2 regions of the Bordetella genomosp. 8 genome follow, and region 2 is predicted to be linked to the other one. Evidence: riboswitches for the same ligand, from Rfam matches in the RefSeq annotation. Region 2 holds a riboswitch; the other holds the start of a gene.

Region 1 (4,472 bases), 1.2 Mb from region 2:
CGGAGATCGCCCGCGCGGCGGATGCCGGCTTCGAATTGCGCACCGCCGGCCACGGCCTGCTGCGCGCCGCCAGGGTGGTCCTGGCCACCGGCGGCATGGCGATCCCGCAGCTCGGCGCCACCGATTACGCCTTGAAGGTGGCGCGGCAGTTCGGCCTGAAGGTCGTCGAGCCGCGCCCCGCGCTGGTGCCGCTGACCTTCGACGCCGCGCTATGGTCGCCTTTCGCCGCCTTGTCCGGCGTCGCCCTGGAAGCCGACGTGCGCAGCGGGCAGGGCGAATTCCTTGAAGACATCCTGTTCACCCACCGTGGCCTGTCGGGTCCGGGCATCCTGCAGATCTCCAGCTACTGGAACCCCGGGGAAGCCATCACATTGGATCTGGCCAGCGGCCGCGACCTGGCGCGCGAACTGATCGAAGCCAAGTCCGGCGGGCGCCAGCAGCTCGGCACGGCGCTGTCGGCATTGTGGCCGCGCAGGCTGGCCGAGCAGTGGCTGCATGGGGTCGTGGACGCGCGTGGCCAGCCGCTGGCCGGCGCCCGGCTGGCGGATATTCCGGACAAGGCGCTGCGCGAACTGGCGCGGAACATCCATGCCTGGACCCTGGTGCCCACCGGCACCGCCGGTTATAAAAAGGCGGAAGTCATGCGCGGGGGCGTGGATACGCGCGGGCTGGACCAGAAGAGCATGCAGGCCCGCGCCGTGCCGGGGCTCTATTTCATCGGTGAGGCGGTGGATGTCACCGGCTGGCTGGGCGGCTACAACTTCCAGTGGGCCTGGGCCTCCGGCGTTGCCTGCGGCAGGGCGCTCTGACGCGCCGGCAGCGGCGCGATTTTTGCTCTCTTGCGCATCACGCGTGCGCCGTGCGGGTGAAAAGGACGCGCACCGACCGAAAAGGGACGCAACATGAATACGCACATACGTTCGCTGGCCGATGCCGGCGCCGGCAAGGCCTTGATGGTTGTCGTCCCCTTGCTTGCCGCGCTGGGCGCCTGGGGGATATGGCTGGCGCTGGAAGATAGCCATCCCCAGATCGCCGACGCCTGGCTGGGCGGCCTGATCGCCGCCGGCGCCACGGCCGCCGGCACGCTGCCGGTGATGTTCTCCCAGCGGCTGTCCGAACGGGTGCAGGACACGATGTTCGGTTTCGGCGCCGGCGTGATGCTGGCGGCAAGCGCATTTTCCCTTGTGGCGCCGGGCATCGAGGCCGCGCGCGAGCTCGGCGCCGGCCCGTGGGGCGCCGGCATGACCGTGGGCGCGGCCATCCTGCTGGGCGGGGCAGCCTTGCTTTGGCTGGAGCGCTGCGTACCGCATGAGCATTTCATCAAGGGCAAGGAAGGACATGACGCACGGATGCTCAAGCGCACCTGGCTGTTCATCTTCGCCGTCATGCTGCACAACCTGCCGGAAGGCCTGGCGATAGGCGTGGGATTCGGCGGGACCGATCCCATGCGCGCCGGCGCGCTGGCCACGGGCATCGCCATCCAGGACGTGCCGGAAGGCCTGGTCGTCGCCGTTGCCCTGCTGGCGGCGGGCTACGGGCGCACGTTTGCCGTGGTCCTGGGCATGGTGTCGGGCCTGATAGAACCGATAGGCGCGTTGGCCGGCGCCGCCGTGATGGCGTGGTCGACCGTGCTGCTGCCCTGGGGCCTGGGCTTCGCCGCCGGCGCGATGCTCTTCGTCATCAGCCACGAGATCATCCCCGAATCGCACCGCAAGGGGCACGAGGTCTTCGCCACCGGCGGGCTGATGCTGGGCTTCGTGCTGATGATGCTGCTGGACACCGCCCTGGCCTGAGTTGTATCCTTCGCCACGCTGTCACGCATCGTGCGGGAGAGAGCGGCACGCCCCGGCGCGCCGCCGCCGAAGGCGCAATTCGCCCGGAATCGCTCAGGCAACCCATACCGCAGCATGCCTTGCCCAGGCCGCGCCGCATCGGCGCCCCGGGTGAACACAGCGCTCTGGAGAGATCCGGCCACCCGTCGAGCGGTGCGCCCGGACGCCGAAGGTGCAAACCCGCCATTTTCCATATGCGCGGGGCAACTCTCAGGCAAAAGGACAGAGGGGCGGAAGCGTTTCAACCCGCCCACCGCTGCTGTCCGGAGCCTTTTCCATGTCGCATTCCCTGAAGAACACCCCCTTGGCGCAAGCCCATATCGATGCCGGCGCGCGCATGGTCGACTTCGGCGGGTGGAATATGCCGCTGGCTTATGGCTCGCAGCTGGAAGAGCACCACGCGGTCCGCCAGGACGCCGGCATGTTCGACGTTTCGCACATGCTCAACGTCGACGTCACGGGCGCCGACGCCATGGCCTTCCTGCGCCGCCTGATCGCCAACGACGTCGCCAGGCTGACGGCCACGCCCGGCAAGGCGCTGTACAGCTGCATGCTGAATCCGGAAGGCGGCGTCATCGACGACCTGATCGTGTATTTCTTCGCCGCCGACCGCTGGCGCGTCGTGGTCAATGCCGGCACCGCCGACAAGGACGTCGCCTGGATGCAACGCATCGCGATCGCCTCCCGCCTCGCCGTCTCGATCGCGCCGCGCCGGGATCTGTCCATGGTCGCCGTGCAGGGGCCGAATGCGCGCGCCAAGGTCTGGGCCGCGCGCCCGGCCTGGAAGGCCGATACGGAAGGGCTGACGCCTTTCACGGCCGCGCAATTCGGTACGGACACCCTGGTGGCGCGCACCGGTTATACCGGCGAGGACGGCTTCGAAATCGTGCTGCCCGCCACGGAAGTCGCTGCCTTGTGGCAGGACCTCGCGGCGCAGGGCGTGCGTCCCTGCGGCCTGGGCGCGCGCGACACGCTGCGGCTGGAGGCCGGCATGAACCTGTACGGCCAGGACATGGACGAAATGATCCAGCCCGCTCAGGCCGGGCTGACCTGGACCGTGTCCCTGAAGGATCCCGCCCGCGCCTTCATCGGCCGCGCGGCCATCGAGCAGTTCGGCACGCCGGCGGCCTTCCTGGGCCTGAAGCTGAACGAGCGCGGCGTCATGCGCGCCCACATGGCGGTGCGCACGGCCCACGGCGCCGGCGAAATCACCAGCGGCACGATGTCGCCCACGCTGGGCGTGTCGATCGCTTTCGCGCGCATGCCGCTGGACGTCAAGCCGGGCGATGCGGTCGAAGTGGACATCCGGGGCAAATGGGTGCCGGCCACCGTGTGCAAATTGCCATTCGTCCGCAACGGCAAAGCCGTCGAACAACCGTAAACTGGCGATGCCCATGCCGGCGCGTGCCGCATGGGCGGGGCGCGCATTACTTCTCCATCCATCCTCCATACGGTTTTTGAATTCTTAGGAGCTGCTTCCATGAGCCTGCCCACCGATCGCAAATACACCGAATCGCATGAATGGGTGAAAGCCGAAGGCGACGTGTTCGTCGTCGGCATCACCGACCAGGCCCAGGAACAACTGGGCGATCTCGTTTTCGTCGGCGACGTCAAGGTTGGCGCCAAGCTGGCCGCCGGCGATACGGCCGGCGTGGTGGAGTCGGTCAAGGCCGCGTCGGACATCTATGCGCCGGTCGCGGGCGAAATCGTCGCCTTCAACGACGCGCTGGAAGCCGATCCCGCGCAGATCAACGGCGGCGCCTATACCGCCTGGATTTTCAAGATCAAGCCGGACAATCCCGCCGATCTGGACAAGCTGCTGGACGCTTCCGGCTACGAAGCCCTGTAAGGCCACTTTTCAAGAGAAACCATGTCGCGCCCCCTCGACACGCATACCGATTTCATTCCCCGCCACATCGGGCCGTCCGACGCCGACCAGGCCGCCATGCTGCGCGCGCTGGGCGCGGACAGCCTGGAAGACCTGATCGGCCAGGTGGTGCCGCCGGCCATCCGCACCAAGGCGCCGCTGGCGCTGCCGCCGGCGCGCAGCGAACCGGACGTGCTGGCCGAGCTGCGCGACATCGCGCGCGGCAACCAGGTCTACCGCAGCTATATCGGGCAGGGTTATTACGGCACGCACACGCCCAACGTCATCCTGCGCAACATCCTCGAAAATCCCGCCTGGTACACGGCCTATACGCCTTACCAGCCGGAGATCTCGCAGGGCCGCCTGGAAGCCCTGCTCAACTACCAGACCATGGTCGCGGACCTGACCGGCCTGGACATCGCCAACGCATCGCTGCTGGACGAAGGCACGGCGGCGGCCGAGGCCATGACGCTGGCGCGCCGTGGCGCGAAGTCCTCCAGCAATGTGTTCTTCGTTTCGGGCCACTGCCATCCGCAGACCATCGAGGTCGTGCGCACCCGCGCCGAAGGCCTGGATATCGAGATCGTCGTCGGCGACGAAACCGCCGGCCTGCCGGATTGCTTCGGCGTGCTGCTCCAGTACCCGCGCAGCCTGGGTGGCGTGGACGACTACCGCGCCCTGGCCGAAACCGCGCACGCGCGCGGCGCCGTGGTGGCTTGCGCCACCGACCTGCTGGCGTTGGCCTTGCTGGCGCCGCCGGGTGCCTGGGGCGC
Region 2 (4,472 bases):
GGGCGCGCGCTCGCGGACTTCTCCAGGATTGCCAGAGAGCAGCGGGAACACCGCCGGCATCTCGACCGCGATACCGCTGGCCGACTCGACGGTGACGATGGCCTTGCGGGCGCGGTAATGCGGGTCTTCGGCGATATCGGCGATGCTGTAGATGCGTCCCGCCGGCACCCCCGCCTCGCGCATCGACGCCAGTACCTGATCGATGGTGCGGACCTGCGTCCACGCGCCGATGGCCTGGTCGATCTCCGCCACGCGTGCGACCCGTCCGTCGTTGCGGGCCAATGCCGGGTCGCGCGCCAGGTCCTCGCGGCCGATGCGCGACATCAATCGCGTATAGATGCCGTCGCCGTTGCCGGCGATCAGGACGTAGCCGTCCTGGCAGGGATAGGCGTTGGATGGCGCGATGCCGGGCAGCGCCGCGCCGGCGGGTTCGCGCACGGCGCCGAATACCGAGTATTCGGGCAGCAGGCTTTCGGTCAGGTTGAAGATGCTTTCGTACAAGGCCGCGTCGATCACCTGGCCGGTGCCGCCGCGCGCGTCGCGTTCGTACAAGGCCAGCAGCACGCCCAGCGCGCCGTGCAGGCCGGCGATGGTGTCGCCCAGCGACAGGCCGGCGCGCACGGGCGCACGTCCGGGTTCGCCGTTCAGGTAGCGCAGTCCCGCCATGGCCTCGCCAATGGCGGCAAAGCCAGGTTCACCGGCCCTGGGGCCGGTCTGGCCGTAGCCTGAAATGCGCAGCATGATCAACCGGGGATTCAGCGCGTGCAGGGCTTCCCACGACAGACCCCATTTTTCCATCGTGCCCGGGCGGAAATTCTCGATCAGCACGTCGGCTTCGGCGGCCAGCGTGCGGACCAGGTCCTGGCCTTCCGCCTGGCGCAAGTCGACGCAGACGGATTGCTTGTTGCGCGATTGCGCTTCCCACCACACGGACGTGCCTTCATGCAGCATGCGCCACTTGCGCAGCGGGTCGCCGACGCCCGGCGGTTCGATCTTGATCACCTGCGCGCCGAAGTCGGCCAGGGTTTTCGCGGCGAAGGGGCCGGCGATGAGCTGGCCCAGTTCCAGCACGCGGATGCCCGCGAGTATTTGTCGTGTCATGTCTCCCCCTGCGGTTGGCTGCCAGGGACGGACAGTGTGCCGCAGGCCGGTCGGCGAGGGGAATGACGCATCCGGCTAAGGGGGTTTCCGGAAACGCGAAAGGCGGGCATGCGGGAATACGGGCATGCGGGCGGCCGGGGCCGCGTTGCGGCAAACCCGGCGTCGATGTGGTGGGGACGTTCAGGCCGCCGTGACCGCCAGGCCGCGCTGCACGCCCGGGCGCGCCAAGGCACGGTCCAGCCACGCCTGCACGTTACGAAAGCGGTCGAAATCGACCACCTCGCGGGCTTCATAGAACCCGATCAGGTTGCGGACCCACCCGATCAACGAAATGTCGGCGATGCTGTAGTCCGCGCCCATCACCCAGTCCCGGCCCGCGAGCCGCTGGTCCAGTACGCCCAGCAGCCGTGCCGATTCGGCTGCATAGCGATCGCGCGGCCGCTTGTCCTCATAAGCCTTGCCGGCGAACTTGTGGAAAAAGCCGAGCTGTCCGAACATGGGCCCGACGCCGCCCATCTGCCACATCAGCCACTGGATGGTTTCGTAGCGCGTGTGCGGATCGGTGGAAAGAAACTGCCCCGACTTGTCGGCAAGATAGATCAGGATGGCGCCCGATTCGAACAGGGCCAGCGGCCGCCCGTCGGGGCCGTCCGGATCGTAGATGGCCGGAATCTTGCCATTGGGATTGAGCGAGAGAAAGGCCGGATCGTGGTTGTCGTTCGCCATGATGTCGATGCGATGCGGCTCGTAGGGCAGCCCCGTTTCCTCCAGCATGATGCCGACCTTCACGCCGTTGGGCGTGGGCAGGGAAAAGAGCTGCAGCCGGTCCGGGTGCAGCGCCGGCCAGCGTTTGAATATCGGATGATCGAGCATCACGGCGTTCCTCCAGGGTGTGTCGACGCACGTGCATGATATTCGCATCTGTGCAGGCCGCGTCGGGGAGCGCCGCGACATCGGCAACGCCGATCTTGTGCGGCGGGCTGCATTGGTGCTAATGTCCGGACGTTCTCGATCGTGGCACGGAAGAGATCGGTCATCACGACGACGCCGACGGAGCAACCGCCCCGGAAACTCTCAGGCAAAAGGACCGTGCGACGGGGAACATCTGGAGAGAGGCGCTGATCGCGCCCACCGAAGGGGAGCTTCGCCAAGGATGTACCAGGCGCGGGCGCAAACTCTCAGGTACATGGACAGATGGGGCATGGCGCCGGCCAACCGGCCGGCTATGTCGACCTCCACTGGACCATGTCATGCCACGCATCGCCATCATCGGCGCCGGAATCACCGGCGTCACGACCGCTTACGCCCTTGTCCGCCGCGGCCATGCGGTGACCGTATTCGAGCGCGGCCGCTATGCCGCCATGGACACTTCCTTCGCGAACGGCGGCCAGCTGTCGGCCAGCAACGCCGAAGTCTGGAACAGCCGTGCCACCATCCTGAAAGGCTTGCGATGGATGTTCACGCGCGATGCGCCACTGTTGCTCAATCCGCTGCCCAGCTGGCACAAATACACCTGGATCGCGGAATTCCTGCGACAGATACCCAGATATCGCGCCAATACGCTGGAAACGGTGCGGCTGGCGATCGCCGCGCGCGAGCATCTGTTCGAGATCGCCAGGCGCGAAGGGATAGATTTCGATCTGGAACGGCGCGGCATCCTGCACGTCTACGGGAGCAAGGAGGAGTTCGAGCGCGCGGCGGCGACGAACGCCCTGCTCCGGGAAGGCGGGCTGGAGCGCGATCCGGTCACGCCGGAAGAAATCCAGGCCATCGAGCCGGCGCTGCGGGGGCGTTTCCATGGCGGCTTTTTCACGCCATCCGACTCCACCGGCGATATCCATAAATTCACGCGCGGTCTGGCGGAGGCCTGCGCGCGGCAAGGGGTGGCGTTCCGCTACGACGCTGCCGTGAGCGCGCTCCGGCGCCTTGGCGCCAGTGGCGGGTCTGGCATCGCCATGGACTTCAGCCAGGGCGATGAAGTCGACACGGAAGCCTTCGACGCCGTCGTGGTGTGCGCGGGCGTCGCGAGCCGCCAGTTCGCCGCCATGGCTGGCGACCGCGTGAACATCTATCCGGTCAAGGGCTACTCCATCACCGTCTGCCTGGACGATGCGGAAAGCCAGGCGTCCGCGCCCTGGGTCAGCCTGCTCGACGACGCCGCCAAGATCGTCACCAGCCGGCTGGGGCGGGACCGATTTCGTGTGGCCGGCACGGCGGAGTTGAACGGGTACAACCGGGATATCCGGGCCGACCGCATCGCGCCGCTGGTGAATTGGACCCGCCGACATTTTCCCGGCGCTTCGACGGCGCGGGTGATCCCGTGGGCGGGGCTGCGTCCCATGCTTCCCAGCATGTTGCCCCGGGTCGGGCGCGGCCGGTCTCCGGGCGTGTTCTACAACACGGGGCACGGCCACTTGGGTTGGACCTTGAGCGCGGCAACGGCCGAGGCAGTGGCCGACGCGGTGACGCTTCCGCGCTAGTTCGCCGCGCGCAATTGCGTCAGCAGCATGCGCGCCGCCTGAGTGAGTGTGTCCACATCGCGCACGGCCAATAGCAGCCAGCGCCGCGTCCAGTCGTCGGTGAGTGGAATCAGCTTCAACTGCATCGACCGCGCATGCGGCTCTGCCGCGATGCGCGGCAGCACGCCGATGCCGCGCGTTGCGACCACCATGCGGCAGATCGCGTCGAAGCTGCGGACCTGGATGCGCAGTTTCATGGGCATATCCAGCCGCGTGCATTCCTGCGCCAGCAGGCTGGCCAGCGACGTGCTGGGCGGCAGGCTGACGTAGTCATACTCCAGCGTTTCCGCGAATGCGACGCTGGCGCGCGTGGCCAGCGGGTGGCTGTCGGGCACCACGAGCATGAGCTCGTCGCGCCGATAGGGGAAAGTCTGCAGCCCCGCTTCCGGCGTGCGTTCGCCGAAGATGCCGATGTCGGCGCGGTTCTCCGCCACGGCGGCGACGATGTCGCTGCTGTTCTGTTCTTCCAGGTCGATGCGGACGGCCGGATGTTCCGTCATGAACCGCGACAGGTCGTCAGGGAGGAACTGCGTGATCGACGACGTATTGGCCGCGATCCGAACCTGACCGCGCACGCCTTGCGCGTAATCGGACAGCGTGCCCGCCATCTGGTCGACTTCCTGCAGGATGCGTGTCGCGTGGGCCAGGCAGGCCTGGCCCGCATCGGTCAACTCCACGCCGGCCGCCTTGCGGAACAGCAGCGGCGAACCCAGCGCGGCTTCCAGATCGGAAATCCGCTTGCTGGCCGCGCCCACCGCCAGCCGCGACTGCCGCGCGCCCGCCGATATGCTGCCCAGCCGCGCCACCGAGACGAAGAGCGCCAGCGTCACCAGATCGATACGGGCCAGATTC

The links. A riboswitch is a leader RNA that binds a small molecule or an ion and turns the genes downstream of it on or off. The one in region 2 is predicted to bind glycine.
Region 1: another riboswitch for glycine. It lies ahead of gcvT (glycine cleavage system aminomethyltransferase GcvT); the one in region 2 lies ahead of CAL12_RS25165 (D-amino acid dehydrogenase).

The regions. Positions count from the first base shown of each region.
Region 1 is NZ_CP021108.1:580,290-584,761, forward strand. Features, by position in the region: gene CAL12_RS02640 (NAD(P)/FAD-dependent oxidoreductase) at 1-809, shown strand, start outside; gene CAL12_RS02645 (ZIP family metal transporter) at 903-1,793, shown strand; glycine riboswitch at 1,817-1,913, shown strand; glycine riboswitch at 1,948-2,068, shown strand; gene gcvT (glycine cleavage system aminomethyltransferase GcvT) at 2,110-3,213, shown strand; gene gcvH (glycine cleavage system protein GcvH) at 3,313-3,681, shown strand; gene gcvP (aminomethyl-transferring glycine dehydrogenase) at 3,703-4,472, shown strand, end outside.
Region 2 is NZ_CP021108.1:5,567,596-5,572,067, reverse strand. Features, by position in the region: gene CAL12_RS25175 (CaiB/BaiF CoA transferase family protein) at 1-1,101, opposite strand, end outside; gene CAL12_RS25170 (glutathione S-transferase N-terminal domain-containing protein) at 1,282-1,977, opposite strand; glycine riboswitch at 2,112-2,201, shown strand; glycine riboswitch at 2,204-2,298, shown strand; gene CAL12_RS25165 (D-amino acid dehydrogenase) at 2,352-3,581, shown strand; gene CAL12_RS25160 (LysR family transcriptional regulator) at 3,578-4,472, opposite strand, start outside.